DNA from 2 places in the Hymenobacter endophyticus genome. Region 2 is predicted to be linked to the other one. Evidence: riboswitches for the same ligand, from Rfam matches in the RefSeq annotation. Region 2 holds a riboswitch; the other holds the start of a gene.
What was found. Region 2 has a riboswitch for cobalamin ahead of ROI90_RS03355 (TonB-dependent receptor). Riboswitches for the same ligand answer to the same signal wherever they lie in the genome.
Positions count from the first base shown of each region.

Region 1: linked by a shared signal. The riboswitch ahead of ROI90_RS06545 (acyl-CoA thioesterase) and the one ahead of ROI90_RS03355 (TonB-dependent receptor) in region 2 are both predicted to bind cobalamin.

Region 1 is NZ_JAWDJT010000003.1:33,894-42,326, forward strand. It holds gene ROI90_RS06510 (outer membrane beta-barrel protein) at 1-898, opposite strand, end outside; gene ROI90_RS06515 (hypothetical protein) at 926-1,735, opposite strand; gene ROI90_RS06520 (RNA polymerase sigma factor) at 1,739-2,302, opposite strand; gene ROI90_RS06525 (glucose 1-dehydrogenase) at 2,491-3,285, shown strand; gene ROI90_RS06530 (CoA-binding protein) at 3,490-3,849, opposite strand; gene ROI90_RS06535 (NAD(P)/FAD-dependent oxidoreductase) at 3,948-5,528, opposite strand; gene ROI90_RS06540 (hypothetical protein) at 5,676-6,002, opposite strand; gene ROI90_RS06545 (acyl-CoA thioesterase) at 6,153-6,560, opposite strand; cobalamin riboswitch at 6,760-6,977, opposite strand; gene ROI90_RS06550 (class I SAM-dependent methyltransferase) at 7,125-7,985, shown strand; gene ROI90_RS06555 (O-antigen ligase family protein) at 8,022-8,433, shown strand, end outside.
Region 2 is NZ_JAWDJT010000002.1:216,585-225,017, reverse strand. It holds gene ROI90_RS03370 (AraC family transcriptional regulator) at 1-433, opposite strand, end outside; gene ROI90_RS03365 (hypothetical protein) at 1,010-1,285, shown strand; gene ROI90_RS03360 (DUF5074 domain-containing protein) at 1,395-2,474, opposite strand; gene ROI90_RS03355 (TonB-dependent receptor) at 2,508-4,460, opposite strand; cobalamin riboswitch at 4,626-4,847, opposite strand; gene ROI90_RS03350 (DNA-3-methyladenine glycosylase) at 4,896-5,498, shown strand; gene ROI90_RS03345 (class I SAM-dependent methyltransferase) at 5,584-6,771, opposite strand; gene ROI90_RS03340 (hypothetical protein) at 7,003-7,626, opposite strand; gene ROI90_RS03335 (DUF4397 domain-containing protein) at 7,772-8,433, shown strand, end outside.

The DNA.
Region 1 (8,433 bases), on a different contig from region 2:
TGCCCTTCTTGTCCTGGAAGTTGAGCATGGGCATCAGGGGCAGGTTGATGCTGGTAACGGCCAGCTTGCTTTTCTCCAGGCTGCGGCCGGCTTCGGCCTTGCTGAGCGTGGTGACGCCGTTGGTGTTGGTGAACTGGTAGTTACCATCCAGCATGTAGTTGTTGAAGGCCAGCTCGGGGCCGGTGCGCAGGTACAGCACCGAGCCTTTTTCGCCGAGGCGGATATCGTAGTGCCAGTTGAGGCTGACGTAGCGGGAGGCAATGGGCCGCAGCTCGGGCGTTACGCCGTTGGCATCAGCGCCCTTGTCAACCAGCGCGTTCAGGCCCAGGTCGATGTTGAAGTTGCTGTGCACGGCGCGGTTCTGGTACTCCTCCCGCTTGGCTTGGCGCTGGGCATTGCGGATGGAGTCGGAGGCGGCCGTAGCGCCCACCCGCACCGATACCCGGTCGGAGCCGCCGTCGGTGCTTTCGTCCACGGTCACCCCAAACACCCGGCCCAGCGTCACGTCCACATGGTCGGCCGATTTGGTTTTCGCGCCGGGGCCTTGGTTGCGCACCGTGATGCGGATCTGCTCGGGTACCTGCTTGCCGGGCTGCTCCTTAGCGGGGTAGAACTCCATGGTTACCTGCTCCGATTTAGAGTTTTTGCCGGCGGCCTCGGCCTGGGTGATGTAGCCATCCAGCAGTACCAGCAGGGAGTCCAGCTTGTACTGGCGCAGCTCCCGGAGCTGGGCTTTGTTTTTCACGAACAGGGTCATGCTGGCCTGGTTGGGCAGCTTTACCACAATGGTGTCGTCGTTGGTCGCGCGAGGGGGCGTGAGACGGGTGAAGTCGGAGGCTTGGGCGGCAGACGCGGCACCCAGCAGGAGGGCGGTGAGGAGAACGGGGAGGCGTTTCATAACAGAAGGCGCTGAAAGCGGGGAGAGTTAGAGTTGAATGACTTTGGTGAGGGTGTGGCCTGCCAGGCGGGCCTGCACCGTCACCGTTTCGGGTAAGCCGGCGGCCGTGAGGCTCACCTTTTCACCCTGCACCACATTGCGGGCCTGCCGAAGCAGAGCCACCAACCGGGGCCGGTGAGCCGGAGCTACGGGCGCAGCCGCAGTGGCGGCGGGCCGAACTTCCACCTCAATAGGGCCGGTGAGGGCCACGGTATGGGCGGGCAGCTCTGTGGGGCGGCTGAGCTCCTGCGGTAGCTCCCGCTCGGCAGCGGAGGGCTCAGGAGTGGTTCCCAATGGCCGGGTTGGAGCGGGGGCCGTGGTGGCTACCTGCGCCACGTTTTGGCGCTGGGCCGAAGCACGAGGCCGGCTAGGCCGGCTGGCTGCCAAAACCGGGTCCGGTTGTACACCCACGGACGAGGTTTTGGCGGCGGGCGCCGCAGTGGCCACTGCGGCAGTCGGCTGGTTGGCCGGGGCTTCTGAGGGGCTAGATGGAGAAGCCGGGGAGGGGGTTGCCTGGGGCTGTGAAATATTTTCAGGCGTGGCAGCGGCGGGGCGGCGGGGGGCAGTGGCGGCCAGCTCGGGGCGGCCATTCTGGAGGCCCGCGCCGTTTTGCAGCGTCCACCACAGGCCGCCCAGCAGGGCCAGCAGCGCTACCGAAGCAGCGGCCAGCCACATCATTGGCCGCCGCTTGCGGGGCTGAATTTCGGCTTCGATTTCGGCCCACAAAAAGGCCGGCGGGGTGGGTGCGTGATCCGCCAGCTTCTCGCGGAACAGCTGGTCAATATCTTCGGGGTGCATGGCTTAGTAGCTGTAGAGGGTGGTAGGAGTGGGCCGGGCCTGCGCCCCGGCTACCGCCAGGCGGCGCTGGAGCATGGCTCGGGCCTTACTGAGCTGCGACTTGCTGGTGCCTTCCGAAATACCGAGCAGCTCGCCGATTTCGGGGTGGGTGTAGCCTTCCAGCGCGTAGAGGTTGAAGACGGTGCGGTAGCCGGCGGGCAACTCGGCCAGCAGGGCCAGCATATCCTGGGCGTTGAGCTGGCTTTCGGCCTCGGCGGCGGTAGCGGGCACGTCGTAGGTTAAATCGTCGATGGCCATGTGCAGGGGCTCCTTGCGGCGCAGCATACCCAGGGCCTCATTTACCACAATGCGCCGGATCCAGCCTTCAAACGAGCCTTCATGCCGGTACTGGTCCAGGGCCCGGAATACTTTGGTAAAGCCCACAATCAGGGCTTCTTCTGCGTCTTCGCGCCGCCGCAGGTAACGCAGGCACACAGACAGCATCAGGCCCGCGAACCGCTCATACAGCAGTTTTTGGGCCCTACTACTGCCCTCGCGGCAGGCGGCTATAAGTTCTACTTCAGTCACGGAAAGGAAGGGTAAAGTGCAGTCAGAAGCAGGGCGTTTGAGGGGCTAGATGGGCGGAAGATACTGAGGGTTGCCTGACAACATAAAAAAATCCGCGGGCCTCTAACCTGCGGCAGTAAACCGGAGGCCAGGCTAACAATTGGCAAGCTCAGCGGTATATACTGTGTACCAACATAAATTTCTTCGCTATGAAAACGATGCAAGGAAAAGTAATGGTGATTACCGGCGCTGCCATGGGCCTGGGCCTGGCTGCCGCCAAGGAACTAGCCGACCGAGGCGCCCACCTGGTTCTGGTTGACTATAACGAGCAGAGCCTGCAGGAAGCCCAGCAGGCCATTAGCAAAGACTTTCCGGAAGTAGAGATTCTGACGGTGGTAGCCGACGTATCCGACGAGGCCGCCGTGCAGAACTACGTGCAGGAAGCCGTGGATAAGTTTGGCCGCATTGATGGGTTCTACAACAACGCGGGTATTGAGGGAAAACAGGCCAGCATCACGGAGTATGACGTGGCTGTGTTCAAAAAAGTAATTGACATCAACCTGCTGGGCGTGTACTACGGCCTGCGCTACGTGTTGCCCGTGATGCAGCGCCAGGGCAGCGGCCGGATTGTAAATGTGGCCTCAGTGGGCGGCATTCGGGGCGTAATAAACCAGATGCCCTATGTGGCCAGCAAGCACGCCGTATCGGGCATGACCAAGAATGCGGCCATCGAGTACGGTCGTTACGGTATTACCACCAATGCCATTGCGCCCGGGGCCATTCTCACGCCCATGGTGGCCGAGGCCTTCAAGCAGGTAAACCCCACCGACCCCAAGCAGGCCGAAGCCCAGTATGCCAGCAATAACCCCACGCGCCGCCTGGGCCAGCCCGAGGAGGTAGCCAAAGTGGTGGCGTTTCTGCTGAGTGAAGACGCCTCCTACCTGAGCGGCCAGACCATTGCCATCGACGGTGGAGAGTCCAATATGTACGGCAACGCCGAGTAGCTTTCAGCGCGCCTGAGTTGTTGAAACGTCATGCTGAGCTTGTCGAAGCATCTCTACCGCTTTGCTTGACACATTCATCGAAGCGGTAAAGATGCTTCGACAAACTCAGTATGACGTCCAATTGACTTTCTAATCAGCTTCAATGAAAAAAGCCGCCGTGCCTTGAGGCGCGGCGGCTTTTTTCGTGTGTGTGTGGTGAATCGGCTAGTACTGGCCCACGCTCAGCATTACCAGCGTGCAGGCTTCTTCGGTTTTGATGCCGCGCTGGTGAGCCAGTTCCTCCAGCTCCGGGTTTTCGGTGCCGGGGTTGAAGATGATGCGCTTGGGGTTCAGGTCCAGAATGTAGTCGTACCAGGCGGGCTGGTTCTGGGGGCCTACGTAGAGCGTCACGGTGTCCACATCCTCGGCGGTGGGCCGGTCGTTGCGGATTTCCAGGCCCGCTACCGAGCCTTTGCGGATGCCTACGGGTACAACCTCATGGCCGTGGTTTTTGAGCTGATGTACGGCGCGGTAAGCGTAGCGGGCGGGGTTATCGGTAGCGCCCAGCACAAGGGTCTTTTTCATATTAGGAGGGGAGCTGACAACCGGAGCAATCAACCGCAAAAAGGTGGGAGTCGAATGTTGTACGCCTGTTGTATACGGTAAAACCGCCCGGCGGATAACTACAAACCCGCGGCCACTTGTGCCAGTACGGCCTCCGCGCACCGCTCCCCATCCATAGCCGCCGACACAATGCCGCCGGCGTAGCCCGCGCCTTCGCCGCAGGGGAACAGCCCGCGCACCTCGGGGTGTTGCAGCGTGTCCCGGTCGCGGGGGATGCGCACGGGGGAGGAGGTGCGGCTTTCCACGCCCACAATCTGGGCCATATTGCTGGCGTAGCCCGGAATTTTGCGCCCGAAGTTCTGGAAGCCCTGGCGCAGCCGCTCCGCGAGGCCGGCGCCCAGCACTTGGTCCATTGGCACCGACACGAGACCGGGCTGGTAGCTGGTTTCCAGCAGCTCGGCGGATACTTTTTTCTTCAGGAAGTCGCCCAACAACTGGGCGGGCGCTACCTGGGTGTTGCCGGCCAGCTGGCAGGCGCGCTGCTCAATTTCCTGCTGGAACCGCAAACCGGCCAGCGCGCCGTACTGGCGCACGTCCATATCCTCCAGCTCCACGGCGGCCACAATGCCGGAGTTGGCAAAGCGCGAGTCACGGCGGCTGGGGCTCATGCCGTTCACCACCACCTCGCCGGGAGCCGTAGCGGCGGGCACGATAAAGCCGCCGGGGCACATGCAGAATGAAAACACGCCCCGCTGCCGCTGCTGCCACTGCGTCTGGTGTACCAAAGAGTAGGATGCGGCTGGCAGCTGCCCCCGGTCCTGGCGGCGGTACTGGGCCTGGTCGATGAGCTGCTGGGGGTGCTCCACGCGCACGCCCAGGGCAAAGGGCTTGGCCTCAATGAGCACGCCGCGCCGGTGCAGTAGCTCGTAGATGTCGCGGGCCGAGTGGCCGGTGGCCAGAATCACCGCGTCGGCGGTCAGCTCCTCACCGGTGTTGGTAACCACGCCGCGCAGGTGCTGGCCGGTCAGCAGCAAATCATCCACGCGGGTGTCAAACCGCACTTCCCCGCCCGCGGCCAACACGCTGTCACGCAGGGTGGCCACCACGTAGGGCAGCTTGTTGGTGCCGATGTGGGGGTGAGCATCCACCAGAATATCGGGGGTGGCACCGTGCTGCACCAAAATCCGCAGGATGCGCTGGATGTCGCCGCGCTTGGTGGAGCGGGTGTAGAGCTTGCCGTCGGAGTAGGTGCCGGCCCCGCCTTCCCCGAAGCAGTAGTTGCTGTCGGGGTTCACCAGGTGTTCCTTGTTAAGCGCCGCCAGGTCGCGGCGGCGGGTGCGCACATCTTTGCCGCGCTCCAGTACAATGGGCTTGATGCCCAGCTCAATGGCCCGCAACGCCGCAAACAATCCGGCCGGGCCGGCACCCACAATCAACACCGAGCGGGTGGCCTGCTGCACGCTGGGGTAGCTGAACCACGGGCCGAATAAGTCGGCGGGCGGGGCGGAGCGGTAAATGTCGGCGCGGAGGCGCACCAGGGGTTGCCGGCCGCGGGCATCCACGGAGCGTTTGCGCAGATGCACGAAATCGGCCTGGCCGGGCACGAGGCCGGCGGCGTCAAGAAGGGCCCGGTAGCGGGCCAGTTCATCGTAGGCTACTTCCGGGGTCAGAAGCAGCTCAATTTCCTGGGAGGAAGTCATACACAACAGGTGAAAGGGAGTTAGCCTTTGAACCGAAACGGGTACTCAAGGTGCCGCAAAGATACGCAGCAAGCCTCCCGCTGCCGCCTAACCCAGGCAAGAAACCTGACAGGAGCAAGGGAGGCTTGCAAACAAGCGCAGAGCTACCTAATGGTCGTCGGCGGCGGTGAAGGAGCTTGTGCTGCCTTTGGCCCGGGGCCAGAACTTTTCTATGGACTCGTTGAACTGAGCCAGTGTCTGGTTGCGCACTTCGCCGGAGGAGTGGCGCAACAGCCGGGCCAGCAAATGGCGGTACATTTCGGTGGTCACTTCCAGGCCTTTGGCGCCAACCAAGCCGTGGTGCAGCAGGTCGCAGTTGGCCGCTACGGAATTGGCCAGAGACTCAGTGAGTTCTTCCCGGGCCTGGTCAGCATCCCGGAATGACTGTTCCAGGCGCTCATTGAGGGGGTGAGGTGAGGGCTGCTCGTTGGGCATACAGAGTAGAAGAAACGGGGAGTGGCAAGCAAACCGCTCAGCTCACCGGAATAGTTCGGGATAACTCGAAAAAATATTGGTTATATCCCATTTACTTCTGCTCCATACGCTCCCGCCAGCCCTCAGGTTCCGGGGCTGCTGCCTGCCGCGCTAAGCCGAAGCCACCGCGGCGGGCAGAATACGGATGGGCTTTTTCTGGTCGTTGACGGCCACGAAGGTGAACAGTCCGGACACGGCGCGGTGGCGGTCTTCGGAGTACATCTGTTCCACAAACAGCTCCACGCGCACCTTCAGGCTGGTTGTGCCTACATGCTCCACGCGGCCAATCAGTTCCACCAGCGTACCCCCCGGAATGGGGTGGGTAAAGTCTACTTTGTCGGAGGAAACGGTGACCATTTTCAGGCGGCTGAAGCGGGTGGCCGTAATGAAAGCCACCTCATCCATCATGTGCAGGGTGGTGCCCCCGAACAGGGTGTCGTAGTGGTTGGTGGTGTTGGGGAAAACGGCCTTGAAGATGCGGGTTTCGGCCTGGCTGATTTTCTCGTCGAGGGTAAGCATACTGCTGGGGAAAAGGATGAAGGAAGTACCTTCCCGGCCCGCATTTTCGGAGTGCCTTTTCCCGCTGGTATGGCTAATTGCCCTGCTGATTCGTCTGCCCACGGCTCGGCCGCGCCCGGCCTGCACGGCGGGACCGGCCAGCGCACGGCTGGCCCGGTGTGGCAGCACCCAACAAGGCTCTCAGGTCGCGAAGAGGCCTCATCATGGAAAGCAGTGGGCAGGTATCCTGACTTATGCCCGGCCTCCCGCCCTTCTCACCCGCCAAAGCGAGCAATGGGCTGCGTGGGGCTGCCGCCGTGGCCCGGTAACGGGGCCGCTGGCACTTACAGTAGCGCGTCTGTCCGGGAGTTGCACCCGGTTCCCTGTGTCGGCTTGTCCCTTGAAAGGAAAAAGCCACCTCACCGCTCGTCTGACTGAAATACACAGGCAAAGAACGTGGCCGCAAAGTACGCACAGATTGCCTGATTCAACCACAGAGCGGGAATGAAGCGCCATGCGAGTATCCGGGCAATGCTTCTACATTTGTGCCCTGCTAGGGCTTATTCTCTCACATATAGCTTCCGAATGATTCGTATTGCACGGCCGTTTTTTACAGGCAGTAAGGATATTAAGCACCTGGTAACCGGCCTGTTGCGGCGGCGGCAGGCCAGCCTGGCGGGCAAGCGGGTGCTGGATGTACCGGCCGGCAACGGCGACACGGCCCAGCTGCTGCTGGAGTTGGGGGCCCACGTTACTGCCTCCGATTTGTACCCGGAGTTTTTTCGGTATCCGGCCATTGAGTGCGTGAAGGCCAACCTGAACGGGGTGCTGCCCTTCGCCGATGCCAGCTTTGATGTGGTAATCTGCCAGGAGGGTATTGAGCACATGCCCAACCAGCTGCACCTGTTTCAGGAGCTGAACCGGGTACTGCGGCCGGGGGGGCGGGCTATCATCACCACGCCCAACTACTCCAACCTGCGCACCCGCCTGAGTTATCTGCTGCTGGAAAGTGAGGGCTACAAGCTCATGCCCCCCAACGAGGTTGATTCCGTGTGGGCTTCGGAAAATGCCCGCACGATACATGACGTGTATCTGGGCCATATCTTCTTTGCCAACCTCACCAAGCAGCGCGCGTTGGCGGCGCTGTCGGGGCTGCGGATAGTGGAGGTGCACCCCTCGAAGGTCAATTACACATCGTTGCTGCTGCTGCCGTTCTACTACCCCTGGATGCTGCTGGCGGGCTGGCGGGCCCGGCAGCGGGGCCTGCGGAAAGGAACCCCCTCGGCCCGCCGCCCCGCCGCCTATGCCGAGCTGGCTCAGCTCAACCAGAGCCTGACGGTGCTGACCGGCGGCCACCTGCTAGTGGAGTACGAAAAGCGGATGGAAACCATGGAAGCCGTAGTGGAGCTGACGGGTAAACTCGTGCTGGAAACGGCCCGTACCTAACCACCCCTTCCAAGCAGGTTTAGCACATATTGCGGTATGCAACAGGTTATTGAGGACTTCAACAGCGGCCGGTATTACCGCTCGGGACGGTTGTCGCAGCACTTGCTGTGGCTGGCCTGCGGGGCAGGAGTGGCCGGGTTACTGGCGTTCCGGGCCCTGATTGCCCTGAGCCCCCTGGTGGGGCTGGCGGCGGTGCTGGCCAACCCTGGGCTGCGGCAGGCCCTGCCTCGCTACTGGCGCAACGGGGCGGCCCTGCGGGCGGCGGTGCTGGTGGCGTTTCTGGTGCTGAGCGGCCTGTACACCAGCCAGTGGGCTACCTGGCGCCACGAGCTGTACCGGAGCCTGACGTGGCTGGCGGTGCCCCTGGCTTTCACGCTGGCCGTGCCCCTGAGCCGCCCGCAGCGGCTGGCCGTGGGCGCGCTGTTTGTGCTGAGTGTGGCCGGGGTGG
Region 2 (8,433 bases):
GCGTCATTTCATTGTAGCTGAGCATTTCCTTCACCCGCTCAATTTTCAGCCGGATAAGGTATTTCTCAATGGTCAGGTTGGCCGTGCGCGAGAATACCTTGCTCAGGTGGGAGTAAGTAGCTGCAAAACGGTCGGTGAGGAAGGCCGAGGTAGTTAAGGGCATGCGCGCCGTGCGCAGGTGCTCCAGGTATTCCACCAAGGCCGTCTTGATTTGCTCCGTCAGCTGGTCGGCCCGGCCCATAATCACGTCGAAACCGGCTTCGCGCAGCATGGGCGCTACGGATACGGGGTCGGCGGGAGTGCTTTGGTCGAGCTGGGCCTGACCCAACGACACGTCGGTGGGGCGGTAGCCAGCTTGTTCGAGGAGGTTGCGCACGGCATCAATGCAGCGTGGGCAAACCATGTTTTTGATGTGCAGGAGCGTCGTTTTCACGGATGTTGAGTTGAGTTCAACCGCGGTGCGGTACGCGTGGATGTACGAGTAGATGGTGGAGAAGCGGCGGGCTTGGGGCGGCGCACGGTTGGCGCGTCCTCAGCCCATTGCTTCCCAAACCAGTTGGCGGCTGCCCAATTCACGAAGGGAACTACTCCTAGAAACGTAACAGCCAGTAGCCAGAAAAATACGAAAAAAGCGCCAAAAAATCGACTGAAGAACTGGTCCTGAACGCCGTACAGATACGCAATCAGCAGCAAAGCCAGTAAGGCGCTACTGCCAGCCAGCCAGGCTGTTTTCCGCAGGAACGGGTGGGACGGGGTAAAGCGGGAAGAGGTAGCTCGGGTCATGTAAGCAGGTCCAGGCAAGCAAAGGTAACCGTTGGCCGCATACAAACCGGGGAAGGATATAGGCGGGGCCAGCTATGGGTCGGCGTGAAGCATAGGAACAAAATAGACTGAGTTGTGGCGAAATGGTTGCGGTAGGAAAAGCTCAAGTCCTGTTACGTAAAAACCAGCGCGGCGGTCAGCCGTACAGCCCAAATAGTTTACAGCTCCTCCAACTTCCCCCAGACGTATGAAAACGCTCCTTGCTTTTCGCTCCTTGGCCGTAGCCGCCCTGCTTGTCTCCTTCGTATCGGCCTGCAACACGGGCTCCGACAGCGGAGACACCAACGTGGAGCGCGGCTCCGAAAAAAGCCTCGACCCGGCCCGGCATCAAAACGCCTCTGTATCGGCTGATTCGGCTACCTCAGGCATGGTGCGCGACACTGCCGCCGGCCCCACCGGCCGCCAGCAGTACGAAGCCGCCACTGACCGGAAAGACCGTAACAACGACGGCCTGGCTGACTAGTCGACTTCTGCGCCAGATAGCAACAAAAAGGCCCGTAACCATGGTTACGGGCCTTTTCGTTGACGCTGCCGAAGCTGCATCGGGGTTTTCAAAGCTCAGAAAAACAGGGCTAGTAAAAAACGAATCCGTTGGGGCCTACCCCCACGGTAAACGAATCAATGGGCGCGCCAGTGGTGCGGTAACGAATTACCTTATCGGTGGTCGTGAAGGAGGCCCGGGCACCGTAAATCGTGCCGTCCTGGGGGTCAACCCCTAAGCCGTAGAAGCTGCGCCGGATGAGCGGGGTAGTTGGCAGAGCAGCATCGGTGGTGCCAAGCGTGTACACTCCGCCTTTGTAAGTGTAGTACAGCTGGTTTTTGGCACCATTGATAGTCAGGCGCCCCGGAGAGCTTTGGCTGGAATCGAATTCCCGGGAAGTGGCGGTAAGCTGACCAGGTACAATTTTGGCGAGGCTGCCTTTGGTCAGCAAAGAGAAATTAGGATTGTAGACTCCTTTGCCCCCGCTCAGCACCCATACGTTGCCGTCCCGGTCCTGGGCCAGGCTGTTGGGCGAGTCGCCCACTGTAATGGTGCCTTCCACGGCATCGGTGGTGGTATTGATAACCGTTACCGTGTTGCCGCCGCTGTTGGTTACGTACAGGCGGGAGCCGGCCACCAGCAGTTGCTCAGGCTCTACCCCCACGGCAATAGTTTTGGTAATGGTGTTGGTAGTGAGGTTGATGACTGATACCTGCCCATTGGAGCCGTCGTACTTCACGGTCTCCGTTACATAACCTTTTGTTGAGGAAACCGGCGCGAAATAGCGCGGCAGCTTCAGGCCCGTTACCGTGGCCTTCGACCGAAACTTGGCCAGGGATACTACTTCCAGCTTATTGCTGTTGTTCACCACAATGTAGCCCAGGCTGTCCTGAATGGCCATGCTCTGGGCTATGTCGCCAAGGGCTTTGCCATTGGCCGCATTGAACAGGGCTTTGTTGGTTACCGTGCCGCTGGCTTTGCTGAATAGGCTGATGTCGGCGTTGGAGCGCAGGAAGTTGCCTTCGTTCACCACAAACACGGTGCTGGTTACGATGGGCTGCTCAACCGGCTGAGGGTTGTCGTTTGGGTCGCAGGCCAGCAGGCCCAGGGCGGTGGCGCTGCCCAGTAGCAGGCGGCTGCTTAGGCTGGCGAAAGGGGAGGAGTGCTTCATAGTAGAAAAACAGGTAGAAAAAATGTCGGGAGGTTAGCGCCACAGCACCCGCAAACTCAGGCTGCCACTACGTAGCGGCATAGCGCGGTTCTGGTAGCTTTGGTAGGCGGTGTTGGCGAGGTTGTAACCCTGGGCTAGCACCTGCAGGCGCCAGTCGGGCCGCACGGCCAGGGTGCGGCCCAGCGCGGCGTTCAGCAGCCAGTAGCTGGGCAGATAATCCGTGGCGGAAGCATCGGTGTAGCAGTAGCCGGTAAACGTGAGGGTGGTACTGAGCTGCCAGCCATGCCAGGTGTGGTCGGTGCTGAAAGCGGCTGTGTGCAGGGGTACAAAGGGCAGCTGCCGCCCCACTGGGTCGGCGTCAGAAGCCACACCCTGCGTTTTCACCGACTGCGTAAAGCCGTAGCTGGCCCGCGTCTGCAGGCGGTAGGCTCCCGGCTGCCAGCCCAGCTGGGTGCTGGCCTCCAGTCCTTGGGCGCGTACCTGCCGCAAATTCCGCGGCGACCAGTACGTGGCTCCCGGCGTCCACTGCACCCAGTTATCCACCAGCTGCCGGTAGCCTGTCAGTTCCGTTTGCAGGCGCAAATGGGCCGGAGCCGCCGTAAAGATGTGTACCAGCCCACCCTCGTAGCCCAGGCTTTCCTCGGGCAATAAGGTGGGGTTGCCGCCGGGCCGCCAGTACCGCTCATTGAGGGTGGGGGCCCGGTAGCTGCGGGAGGCGCTGCCTTTGGCCGTGAGGGTATGCGGCCCCGCTTCCAGTGCCAGCCATTCCGCTCCCAGTGTAGGGGTGAGTGGCGGGCGGCGGCCCGGCAGCACGGCCTGGCGCAGGTTTAGGGAAAGGCGCAACCGGGGGCGTGGGTCATAGCGGAGCAGGGCAAAGCCGGAGTAGCGGTTTTCGGTGCGGGGCTGACTGCCGTAACCATCTACCTGAGCCGCAAAGTGCTGTGCTTCGCCTCCCAGCCGCACCGAGGCGTTGGGCGCCACGTTCCAGGTGTGCTCGGCCTGCGCCTGACTGGTGCGTACCCGTGATTCGCTGAGCCCGCTCACGTCGTCGCGGTAGTTAAGTACGTCCTCAAACCAGGCGGCGCGGGCAGTCCACTCGTGGCGCTGGCTCACGTAGCGGTAACTGCCCGTAAGGCGGCGGCTCTGGTCCCGTTCCTCGGCGTGAGTGTTGTTGGTGCCAATACCGGGCTGAATCTGGCGGTCGGCATCGGTAAGCCAGGCGGCCAGGGCCACTTCGCTGCGCTGGCCCAGGCGCAGGGTTACCTCCTGGCTGAGGCTGGCCTGGCGGAGGGCAGCGTTTTCCTGGCGCTGCCGCACGCGGCCCCGGGCTTCTTGGGTGTGATAGGCAAAGTTGTTGGCAGCTTCCCGGTACAGCAGGCTGGTGCGCACTGCTATTTTCTGGTTGCTGAAGGCGGCCTCCGCTGTGCCCGCCCCCAGCCCGAAGCTGCCGTACTCAGCCTGGACTGCGCCGCGCCAGCCTGCGCCCCATTTCGCATCCGACGACAGCAGCACCGTGCCCCCAATGGCCCCGTTGCCGTAGGTAGCGGCGGCCGGGCCCAGTTGCACATCAGCCTGAGTAAAGCCGCTGACGGGTAGCAGGGAAAAATCGGCCTCGCCCAGGCTGGGTAAGTTAATGTTGAAGCCGTTCCAGAGCACGGCCGTATGCCGGGCCGAGGTGCCCCGCAACGTGATAGAAGCCAGTTGGCCGGGGCCGTAGTTTTTCAGGTAGACGGCCGTGCGCGCACTGAGCACATCGGTCAGCGTGCCGGTGCGGTAGGTGGTGAGGGCCAGCGAATCGAGGGCGAAGCGGCGGCTTCCTACGGCAAACCGCTCTATCCGCACGCCGGGGATGCGCACCGTGGGTAGGTGCTGCACCCGGGCCGTGTCGGGCAGTAGGCCAGCTTGGGCTGCGGCCGAGGTAGGCAGCAACACCGCGCCAGCCAGCCGGCCCAGCAGGCCACCACGCACTAAAACCGCAAAACGCATCTTCCGAACCAAATTTTCGCACTCGAAAAATTCAGTTCAAAACCTCGTTGCTCAACTGGCTTTTAGCAGCTGACCCCCGAAGTCGAGGCCGAAAACAGAAGGGTACTCCGCGCAGCCTGGGCTCCGCCACTGGTTTCATTCTCCGCCCTTCCTCCGAAAGCGCTGAACATAGGAATTGCAAAGGCAGGTCTCCTGGCTTGCTCCGGGCGCGTCGCCTTCCCATTTCAACGGCCGCCGCTGGGGCAGCCGGGGCAGAAACAGTGGCCGGTGATGACGCGCCGACTCATGAAGCGTACAGTTGCGGGGACAGCTCCGGATTTCAACCGGATTCCCTTTTCAGCCTCGCCCCCCAATCGGGGTCCGGCCACCTTTACAGCGGCAAAGGTAGGCAATACCTCGTATAGATGGCTACTCATCCTTATCCTCTGCCGAACTATGGCTATAATTCCCCTGGATTTCTACCGTCGCCCCAACCCTGTGCAGATTGCCCGGGAGCTACTAGGTAAATACCTGTACACCCGCATCGGTGGGGTGCTCACTGGCGGCCGCATCACGGAAACCGAAGCCTACGCCCACGAAAACGACCAGGCTTGTCACTCCCACCTGGGCCGCTACACGGCCCGCACCCAAATCATGTATCAGCCCGGCGGAGTGGCCTATGTATACTTGGTGTACGGCCGGTACGCTCTGTTCAACATTATCACCAATGAAGCTGGCAAAGCCGATGCCGTGCTGATTCGGGGCTTGGAACCTACCGAAGGTGCGGCCGAAATGCTGCTGCGCCGGGGGCTGCCGCAGGTGCAGCGTAATCTTACCAGCGGCCCCGGCCTGCTTACTCAAGCCCTGGGCATCAGCACCGCCCACTACGGCCTCGACCTGACCGGACCCACCATCTGGCTGGAAGATCACCACGAGCCAGTAGCCGAGGCCGACATCCTGGCGTCCCCCCGCGTGGGCATCGATTATGCCGGGGAGGACGCCGCTTTGCCTTGGCGCTTCCGCATCAGAGGCAGCAAATGGACCAGCCCGGCACGGTGAGGTGGTGAGTTAGTGAGTTTGACGTTTTGCTTGCGTTAACTGCGCGACCTGAACGTCAAACTCACTAACTCACCATTTCACCAACTCACAGCTTCTCGCACACCAGCACCATGAGCTTACCTTCCAGGTTGGTGGTAGCGAATAAGTACAGTTCCCCACCTTCTTTGATGGCGGTGCGGTGCCGAAACTCCGCCACGGAGTCGGGGAAGTTGCGGGTGGTGACGTGGGCGCGGTTGTCGGGGCCGAGGTGGGCGCGCAGGGCTGCCCCGTCGTACTTCTCCACTGCCCGGATGCGGAAAATCCGGCCCGGAAAGTCGGTTCGCAATGCGTCGGACGTGTACAGGTGGCTGTGTTGGTGCAGCTTCAGCATCTCGAAGGCCGTACCTATACTCTTGAAGGCTCCCGCTTTCAACACGGCTACGTTGGGCTCATAAAGGTATTGGCGGGGCTCAGCGTAGCGGGCAATGGCGCGGGTTTCCCGGGCCCGGTTCAACCGAAACTCCTGTTGCTGCCCGTTGCGGAGCAGGTTCACCGTGAACCGCTCGGGGTCAACGGCGGGTTCAGGGCCCAACTCATACAGCACTTCCTTACACTCATTATCCACGGCTACCACCCACAGCCGCCGCACCTGCCGCAGCTCCAGAATGGCCTGCTCAATATCCAGCATGGGTGAGGTTTTCAGCAGTACGCAGCGGCTTTTATGCAGCAGCAGGGGCATCAGGCGCAGAATGTCCGGCTCGCAGTCCTGCAACCGGAAAATCTTCTTGGCGGCCGTGTCGCGGCGGGCGGGGTCCAGGTACAGCCAGTCGAAGGTATCGGGCGTGTTGCGCAGAAACTGTACGGCGTCGCCGGTGTGGCACTGCACGTTGCTGATGTCCAGCTGCGCCAGGTTGTAGCGCACTACCTCGGCCAGGGCCGCGTTGCGCTCCACATAATGCACCTCGGGCACCGCCGCGGCGAAGTGGGCCGCATCCACCCCAAAGCCCCCGGTTAAGTCGGCCAGGCGTTGCCCATTCACCAGTGAGGCTTTAAAAGCAGCTGTACGGGCCGAGGAGGCCTGTTCCACCGAAAGGGTGGGGGGGAAGATAAGCTCCGGATTCTCGGCCCAGTCGGGCAGCTTGGTGCGGGCCTTCTGGCGGGCCTGAATCTGCCGGATAAGGTCGGGGACGGGCAGGCCAGGGTAGCGGCGGGCTTGCAGGGCTAGTTGGGCGGGGTCATCGTGCAGGTGCTTGGCAACGTATTGCCGAGCCGCCGTGGGCAGCGGGTATTCCATGTAGGGTTCCTACGAAAAACAGGCCGGCTCCGGACGATCCTCTGCGCCGGCCTGGGCGAAAAGCATACTCAAACGTAAGCAGGAAATACGCAACTGATATTTCCTGGCAGCGTCCGGCCAGCTGTGGTACAGTGAAAAAAGAATATTCCGGGCCCGTATTTCGGTGCGCAGCTCCCTACAGAGAAGCTACCCCGAAAACGGCCCCGGAATATCCGGAAAACAAGAAAGGTATTAGCGTAGGTTCCAGCTTAGGGCGAGTAGCGGCTGCCCGTTACGGCTGGCAGCCAGCCCCACCGTGCTAGGCCGCATTTGCTGCAGCACACCAGTGCGGGCCGCCGGTACCCCCGTATTATGCGCCTCAATGGCCCGCTGGAGGTGCGAGTTGGTGTGGCGGCTAATAAGCACGTTGCTCAGGAGGCTAAAGGCCGCTAAGCCCACCGCAGCCTGCTGTGTAGTATTAAAATATTCTTCCTTCTCGGTATGCGCAAGCACCTGCTGGCCGTACAAGCCTACCGCGCCCACAAACGTTAGACGCTCAGTCAGATACATCCACTTCTGCCGGCGGTAACGGTTCAGGTTGTCCAAGGCTTCCTGGTTGCCGGCAAGGTAAGGCCGTAGGCGCTGTCCGAAAAAGCCGGCGCTTTGGTAATCGTCGTTGGCAGTGCCGGCACCGGTAGTGAAAAAGAAGTTTTTCTGGGGGCCATTCAGTCCGCGGCTAACGTCCTCGGGTGCCAAACGCAACACGGTGGTAGTCTGCTGAGCCTGAGCCGCCAGGGATACTCCCAACGAGCAAGCGGCAACTAAAGTAAAGCGGCGTAAACCGCCGGAAACACGAGACAGTTGGGTGTGAGGCATGAAGGCAAAACTACGGTCTATATAGTCAAAGAGCTAAGTGTTTGGACGACAAAAAAGTGCAATTCATCGAGCAAAAGTTTTAAGGCTCATCCAACAAAAGCAGTCAGGGCTTCGTTGAGGCACTCAGTTCACCTACTTCCTGCTTATGAAAACCCTGACTTCGCTTTTCCGTCCGGCCGTTTTATTGGCCGCTCTGCCGGCTGCTCTGGCTTTCTCAGCCTGTGGCAATGATGATGACAATAACAACACGCCCGCACCCGACCAAGGCAAGGTAGTAGTAGTGCATGCGGCTGCGGCCGCCACAGCCGCCATAACACCGGTGTTTGATAGTCAGCAGGGCAGCTCGCTCACGTACACGCAAAACAGCGGCTACCTCGGCGTCAACGTAGGCTCCCCTCAGCTGCGTATTGTCAACGGTACCGGCACTACGGTAGTCAGCCGCACGCTGGCCGTGGCCAAAGACCAGAGCTACTCCGTATTCGTGTACTCGCCTACGGCCTCTATCGGTAGCGCCGAGTTGCTGTCTGTTACCGACGACCTGACCGCTCCGGCCGCTAATCAAGCTAAGATCCGATTGGTACACTTAGCAGTAGGCGCGCCTTCTCCGGTTCGGTTAACGGTGCCATCGGCTGTTCCAGGTACGCCTGGCACTGATGTTACTCCAGACGTCGCCTTCGGAACGGCCTCTGCCTTTTTCGCCATCAACGCTGGCTCGCCAACCCTCACCATTACGAGTGCCGGCACTCCACGCCCGGTTCTGTTGACCGTAGGCGATGGATCAGGGTCGGGAACGGGTACTAAAAACTA